One region of the Pectobacterium odoriferum genome, then DNA from elsewhere that is predicted to be linked to it. Evidence: predicted binding sites of a transcription regulator. Region 1 holds the regulator's gene; each other region holds the start of a gene.
What was found. Region 1 encodes PurR, which represses purine synthesis genes. Its sites were predicted from a motif close to CANGCAAACGTTTGCNTG; they were not measured.
Positions count from the first base shown of each region.

Region 2: the regulator PurR is predicted to act here: its motif matches at 1,419-1,436, upstream of purT (formate-dependent phosphoribosylglycinamide formyltransferase).
Region 3: the regulator PurR is predicted to act here: its motif matches at 976-993, upstream of guaB (IMP dehydrogenase).

Region 1 is NZ_CP034938.1:2,142,837-2,145,090, reverse strand. Features, by position in the region: gene cydH (cytochrome bd-I oxidase subunit CydH) at 90-179, opposite strand; gene purR (HTH-type transcriptional repressor PurR) at 569-1,594, shown strand; partial or broken gene EO763_RS09565 (class I SAM-dependent methyltransferase) at 1,614-1,874, shown strand; gene EO763_RS09560 (riboflavin synthase) at 1,937-2,254, opposite strand, start outside.
Region 2 is NZ_CP034938.1:2,752,344-2,754,597, reverse strand. Features, by position in the region: gene EO763_RS12320 (bifunctional 4-hydroxy-2-oxoglutarate aldolase/2-dehydro-3-deoxy-phosphogluconate aldolase) at 1-85, shown strand, start outside; gene purT (formate-dependent phosphoribosylglycinamide formyltransferase) at 198-1,376, opposite strand; gene EO763_RS12310 (S9 family peptidase) at 1,577-2,254, shown strand, end outside.
Region 3 is NZ_CP034938.1:3,510,547-3,512,800, reverse strand. Features, by position in the region: gene xseA (exodeoxyribonuclease VII large subunit) at 1-883, opposite strand, end outside; gene guaB (IMP dehydrogenase) at 1,055-2,254, shown strand, end outside.

The sequences.
Region 1 (2,254 bases):
GTTACATACGTCGAACAGAAGCAATTCAGACACGTTTTATGTAACATCAACGTGTCTGAATACCTAACCCGCACAAAATCATCGATCGGTTAGTTCAGCACCGCAGTAAAACTAAACACGATGATCACAGCCAACGAACCAATGGTTGTCAGCAAAGACATCTTCAGATCTGTATCCATAAACCACTCCTTATTAGCGAACAAATTTTCTCTGAAAACTTCATCTGAAAAAACACGCCCCTTCACAGCCGAATCCACTTAGGCAGTTAAAGCTACAAATAATAGGGTTATTACGATTCTTTCATAATTCTAGCGAAAAATCTCGGACGAATGCATCACTAATAGTATAAATTAGCCCTTTCACTTTCATGATAAATCGGACACAATCCGCTGTTTATGAAAGCGCTGCGTATCAGTCGAAAAACGTCAACCCAGATCCCTTCGGTATAACATTCGGCATTCTCCTTCTGAAATCCTGTTTTTTAGCTTAGAAGAAGAACATTAAACGTAGGCAAACGATTAACAATATACTTACGTCTGTAACAGGTAAGTTCAGGAGTCATTTTTAGATGGCAACGATTAAAGATGTGGCAAAACGTGCTGGCGTTTCCACCACAACCGTATCGCACGTGATCAATAAAACACGTTTCGTCGCCGAAGAGACTAAGGCAGCCGTCAGAGCGGCAATCAAAGAATTGCACTATTCACCCAGCGCCGTCGCCCGCAGCCTCAAAGTTAATCACACTAAATCTATCGGCTTACTCGCCACATCCAGCGAAGCCCCCTATTTCGCCGAGATCATTGAAGCCGTCGAAAACAGCTGCTATGCCAAAGGTTACACGTTGGTGCTGTGTAATTCGCATAACGACATCGGTAAACAGCGCGCCTATCTTTCTATGCTGGCGCAAAAACGCGTCGACGGCCTATTGGTGATGTGCGCCGAATACCCGCCTGAGCTGTTGTCGATGTTGGAAGATTATCGCAGCATTCCGATGGTCGTTATGGACTGGGGACAGATGCACAGCGATTTTACCGATACGATTATCGATAACGCCTTTGAAGGCGGTTATATGGCAGGCCGCTACCTGATTGAACGCGGCCATCGCGATATCGGCGCCATCCCCGGCACTCAAGAACGTAACACTGGCAGCGGACGCTACCTCGGCTTTTTGAAAGCGCTGAAGGAAGCTGATATCACAGTGCGTGACGAATGGGTGGTTCGGGGCGATTTTGAACCGGAATCCGGCTACAAAGCCATGCATCAGATTCTCGCACAGAAACAGCGACCTACAGCCGTATTCTGCGGTGGCGATATCATGGCGATGGGTGCCATCTGTGCGGCTGACGAGCTGGGTCTGCGCGTACCGCAGGACATTTCGGTGATCGGTTATGACAATGTGCGCCACGCACGCTTCTTTACGCCTGCGCTGACCACCATCCACCAGCCAAAGGAGCGTCTGGGCCAGTCCGCGTTCTCTATGCTCCTGGATCGCATTACCAGTAAACGAGAAGATGCGCACGTCATTGAAGTACACCCGACGCTGATTGAACGCCGCTCGGTGGCAGACGGCCCCTACCTCGACTATCGCCGCTAATTAGCGGCAATACTGCGCAGCGCAGGCAAGTGAGCACTACATGATGATGGAAAACTGGCATAATTTCGGCGCTGATGACGATCATACATTAATGGCCTAGCAGGCTCGCTTCCAGCAGAACTCGCCACCGCTTTCCACACGCTATACGGCCCGCTTCCACCGGATGTTCAGCTACTATCTTAACGCCTGTGCAGGGGCATTCAGAGCACGAACACTTCAGCTCTGGCAGGTCGTGTACAGCACGGATGGGATCGAAGGCGGGTTACGTGTTTCACGCTGATAGAAAAAAGAAAACCGGACGATGCGGCTCGTCCGGTTTACAAGAATAGGCAGTGCAGGATATCAGTCTTCGTTGGCGAGATCGCTCAACTGCTTGCTGGCTAACACGCGTTCGACGGTATCCACCACGGCCTGCGTTTGCGGGTCGATTTCAATATTGATACGATTTCCCAGACGTTTCTGTCCCAGCGTGGTGCGGTTCAGTGTTTCTGGAATTAAATGCACGCAGAAACGTCCGCGAGTGACTTCTCCCACCGTCAGGCTGATGCCATCAATCCCAACAAAGCCTTTATGCAGCACGTATTTCATCAGCGCTTCATCAGCCAGACGGAACCAAATCTGATGGTTATTCTCTGAAACCTGAATTTTGACCACTTCCGC
Region 2 (2,254 bases), 610 kb from region 1:
GGTGCCGAACGACGCGCTGGAAAGCGGTGATTACGCGCGTATTACTGAACTGGCGCGTGAAGCGGTTGCAGGCGCGAAAGCGTAAGTTTGTTCGTTACTGAATGATGAAGGCCACTCACTGCGAGTGGCCTTTTTTATGGTGGGCGTTTTATCTGCCGTCAGTGACGTCTGATGTCACCCGTCAGCAATAGAACGTATCAGCCGCTGATTTTTACCGCTGAGGCAACGCGTTTGGCGATTGCCACTGCATCATCCGTGGTTTCCGCACTGGCTAATGCGACACCCATACGGCGCTTACCGCTGATATCTGGTTTACCAAACAGACGAATTTGCGTATGAGGGAGTAGTGCGCTTTCCAGCCCCTGATAACGCGCGTTGTTGCTATCCAGTTCCGGTAAAATCACGGCGGAAGCTGATGCGCCATACTGACGAACTGCGCCAATGGGTAGCCCCAGAAAAGCACGAACGTGCAGTGCAAACTCTGACAAGTCTTGAGAAATCATCGTCACCATGCCGGTATCGTGCGGGCGAGGGGAGACTTCGCTGAAAATGACCTCATCGCCGCAGACGAACAGCTCAACGCCGAACAGGCCATAACCGCCGAGCGCTTTCACGACATCGCTGGCCATCTTCTGTGCGCGTTCCTGTGCCAGCGCACTCATCTGCTGTGGCTGCCAGGATTCACGATAGTCGCCGTCTTCCTGTCGATGGCCGATTGGCGCACAGAAATGAATGCCGTCAACCGCATGGATGGTTAGCAGAGTGATTTCGAAATCAAAATTAACCAGCCCTTCCACGATGACGCGGCCGCCGCCTGCTCGTCCACCCTGCTGGGCGTAGTGCCACGCTTGATCTAACTGCTCAGCAGAGCGAATTAGGCTTTGCCCTTTGCCAGAAGAACTCATGACTGGTTTAACAATACAGGGATAGCCAATCGCGTCTACAGCCTGACGAAAACTCTCTTCACTGTCGGCAAAACGGTAGGTGGAAGTGGGAATGCCGAGTGTTTCGGCAGCCAGACGACGGATACCTTCACGGTTCATCGTCAGGCGTGTGGCTTCGGCACAAGGAACAACATGGTGACCCTGTTTTTCCAGCGTCACCAGCATGTCGGTAGCGATGGCTTCAATTTCTGGCACGATGTAATCAGGACGCTCGGCTTCAACCAACGCTTTTAATGCATCGCCATCCAACATATTGATGACGTGGCTGCGGTGCGCAACCTGCATGGCGGGAGCATCGGCATAGCGATCGACCGCAATCACTTCGATTCCCAGGCGCTGACACTCAATCGCCACTTCTTTGCCTAATTCACCGGAGCCAAGCAGCATCACTCGTGTGGCATCCGCACGCAGGGCGGTTCCAATCGTTAACATAACCTTATACCTGATCGGGTTGTGAAAAATGGCCGCAGTATAAACGAAAACGTTTGCGTGCGCATTAAAGAGGGCGTGCAGTGGAATGCGGTGCGCAAAAGCGCACCAAGAGACAAGGACGTGGCTTGGCATTGCTGGGCAATCGTGCCACTCTTCTTGCAACGCGAAAATTTTATGTCAAGACAACGAGATCCGACGCCATGAAGACACCGCAAGCTGAAAAAAGACCCCACGCACTAAGTACGCATGGCGATACGCGTATCGACAATTATTACTGGCTGCGCGATGACCAGCGTACCGATCCACTGGTGTTGGACTATCTGACGCAGGAAAATACCTATAGCGAAGCCATCATGGCACCTCATGAAGCACGTAAACGGTCGCTGTATGACGAAATGGTCAAACGAATTCCGTCGACGGATATGTCTGTGCCGTATGTCAGAAAAGGCTATCGCTACCAAAGTCGCTATGAGCAGGGTAAAGAGTACGCCATCTATTTGCGTCAGCCTGAGCAGGCAACAGACGCATGGGAAACGCTGCTGGATGGGAATCAACGTGCGGAAGGGCATGAGTTTTATAGTCTCGGCACGCTTGAGGTTAGCCCTGACAACACGCTGCTGGCGCTCTCGGAGGACTTTTTATCCCGTCGACAGTACACGCTTCGTTTTCGCGATCTGAACAACGGCGAATGGCTACCGGATGTGATAGAAAATGTGACCGCAGGGGCGGAGTGGTCGGCGGATTCGACGGTTCTGTATTACGTGCGCAAACATGAGAAAACGCTGTTGCCGTATCAGGTCTATCGCCACCGTCTGGGGAGCGATCCGGCGTTGGATGAGCTGGTCTATGAAGAGAAAGACGATACCTATTACGTTAGC
Region 3 (2,254 bases), 1.4 Mb from region 1:
CCCGATTGCGCTGGGCAAGGTAATAATCCATCGCCATTTCCAGCCGCTGACGCTGGGACTGTATCTGACGCAATAGCTCAAGTTGGTTACGACTCACTAACTCGGCAGCAGCGGACGGCGTGGGCGCGCGCAGGTCGCCGACGAAATCGGCGATGGTGACATCGGTTTCGTGGCCGACGGCGCTGACGATAGGAATACGGCTGGCGAAAATCGCGCGGGCTACCCGTTCGTCATTAAAACTCCACAGATCTTCCAGTGAACCGCCACCGCGCCCGACGATTAACACGTCACATTCATCCCGCTGGTTAGCCAGCTCAATAGCGCGAACAATCTGTAGCGGCGCTTCCGTGCCTTGCACCGACGTGGGATACACGATCACCGGCAGCGACGGATCGCGGCGCTGTAACACCTGCAAGATATCGTGCAGGGCGGCACCGCTGGCTGACGTAATCACGCCGACCTGTTTGGCGGGAGAGGGAAGCACTTGCTTAAACTGTTGGTCGAACAGCCCTTCGGCGGCGAGACGCTGCTTGAGCTGCTCAAACTGCTGCTGTAGCAGGCCATCGCCAGCGGGCTGCATGCTTTCCGCCAGCAACTGATAGTCACCACGGGGTTCGTAGAGCGTAATGCTCGCCCGAATCAGCACTTGCTGACCGTTTTGCGGGCGGAACGTTACTTTACGGTTGCTGGTACGAAACATCGCGCAGCGCACCTGTGCACGTTCGTCTTTCAGCGTGAAATACCAATGGCCGGATGAGGGCTGAGAAAGGTTGGAGATTTCGCCGGAGAGCCAAATCTGGCCCATTTCCATTTCCAACAGTTGTCTAACCGTCTGATTCAGGCGGCTAACGGTAAAAATTGCAGAGGAGGGAAATTGAGACATTGTGAGCCAGATCAAATTTTAAAACAGTCACTTAATTGATCGATACTACCTACCTGAAACAGGTAATCAAGCATTTTAGTAAAATAATGCTGGAGGCAACCGATTACGCTCTGTATAATGCCACGGCAATATTTTATCTATTCTTACATCCACCTTGGTGAGATATTGCCCATGCTACGTATCGCTAAAGAAGCACTGACGTTTGATGACGTCCTCCTGGTTCCCGCTCATTCTACTGTTCTGCCTAACACTGCCGATCTGTCCACGCAGTTGACGAAAAACATCCGCCTGAATATTCCTATGCTGTCCGCAGCGATGGATACCGTTACCGAATCCGGCCTGGCCATTGCGCTGGCGCAGGAAGGCGGTCTGGGCTTTATTCACAAAAATATGTCCATTGAGCGTCAGGCTGAAGAAGTTAGCCGCGTGAAAAAACACGAAAGCGGCGTAGTGGTTGATCCACAAACCGTGACGCCAGAAACCACACTGCGTGAAATGAAAGAGCTGACCGAGCGCAACGGCTTCGCTGGCTATCCTGTTGTGGCAAAAGACAACGAACTGGTCGGTATCATCACCGGTCGTGACGTGCGCTTTGTTACCGATTTGGAAAAACCGGTTAGCGCGTTCATGACGCCGAAAGCGCGTCTGGTCACCGTCAAAGAAGGCGAAGCGCGTGACGTTGTGCTGCAAAAAATGCACGAAAAACGTGTTGAAAAAGCGCTGGTGATTGACGACCAATTCCACCTGATCGGCATGATCACGGTAAAAGATTTCCAGAAAGCAGAACGTAAACCGAACGCATGTAAAGACGAACACGGTCGTCTGCGCGTAGGCGCAGCGGTTGGCGCGGGTGCAGGTAACGAAGAGCGTGTTGATGCGCTGGTTGCCGCAGGCGTTGACGTCCTGCTGATCGACTCCTCACACGGCCATTCCGAAGGCGTATTGCAGCGTATTCGTGAAACGCGCGCTAAATACCCGAACCTTGAAATCATCGGCGGTAACGTGGCGACAGGCTCTGGTGCGAAAGCGCTGGTCGAAGCGGGCGTGAGCGCAGTGAAAGTCGGTATCGGCCCAGGCTCTATCTGTACGACGCGTATCGTGACTGGCGTGGGCGTACCGCAGATTACGGCTATCTCTGATGCGGTTGAAGCGCTGGAAGGCACGGGCATTCCGGTTATCGCCGACGGCGGTATCCGCTTCTCCGGCGACATCGCTAAAGCCATCGCGGCAGGCGCAGCCTGTGTCATGGTCGGTTCTATGCTGGCGGGTACGGAAGAATCCCCGGGTGAAATCGAACTGTATCAAGGCCGTTCATTCAAATCTTATCGCGGCATGGGTTCACTGGGCGCAATGTCCAAAGGCTCATCAGAC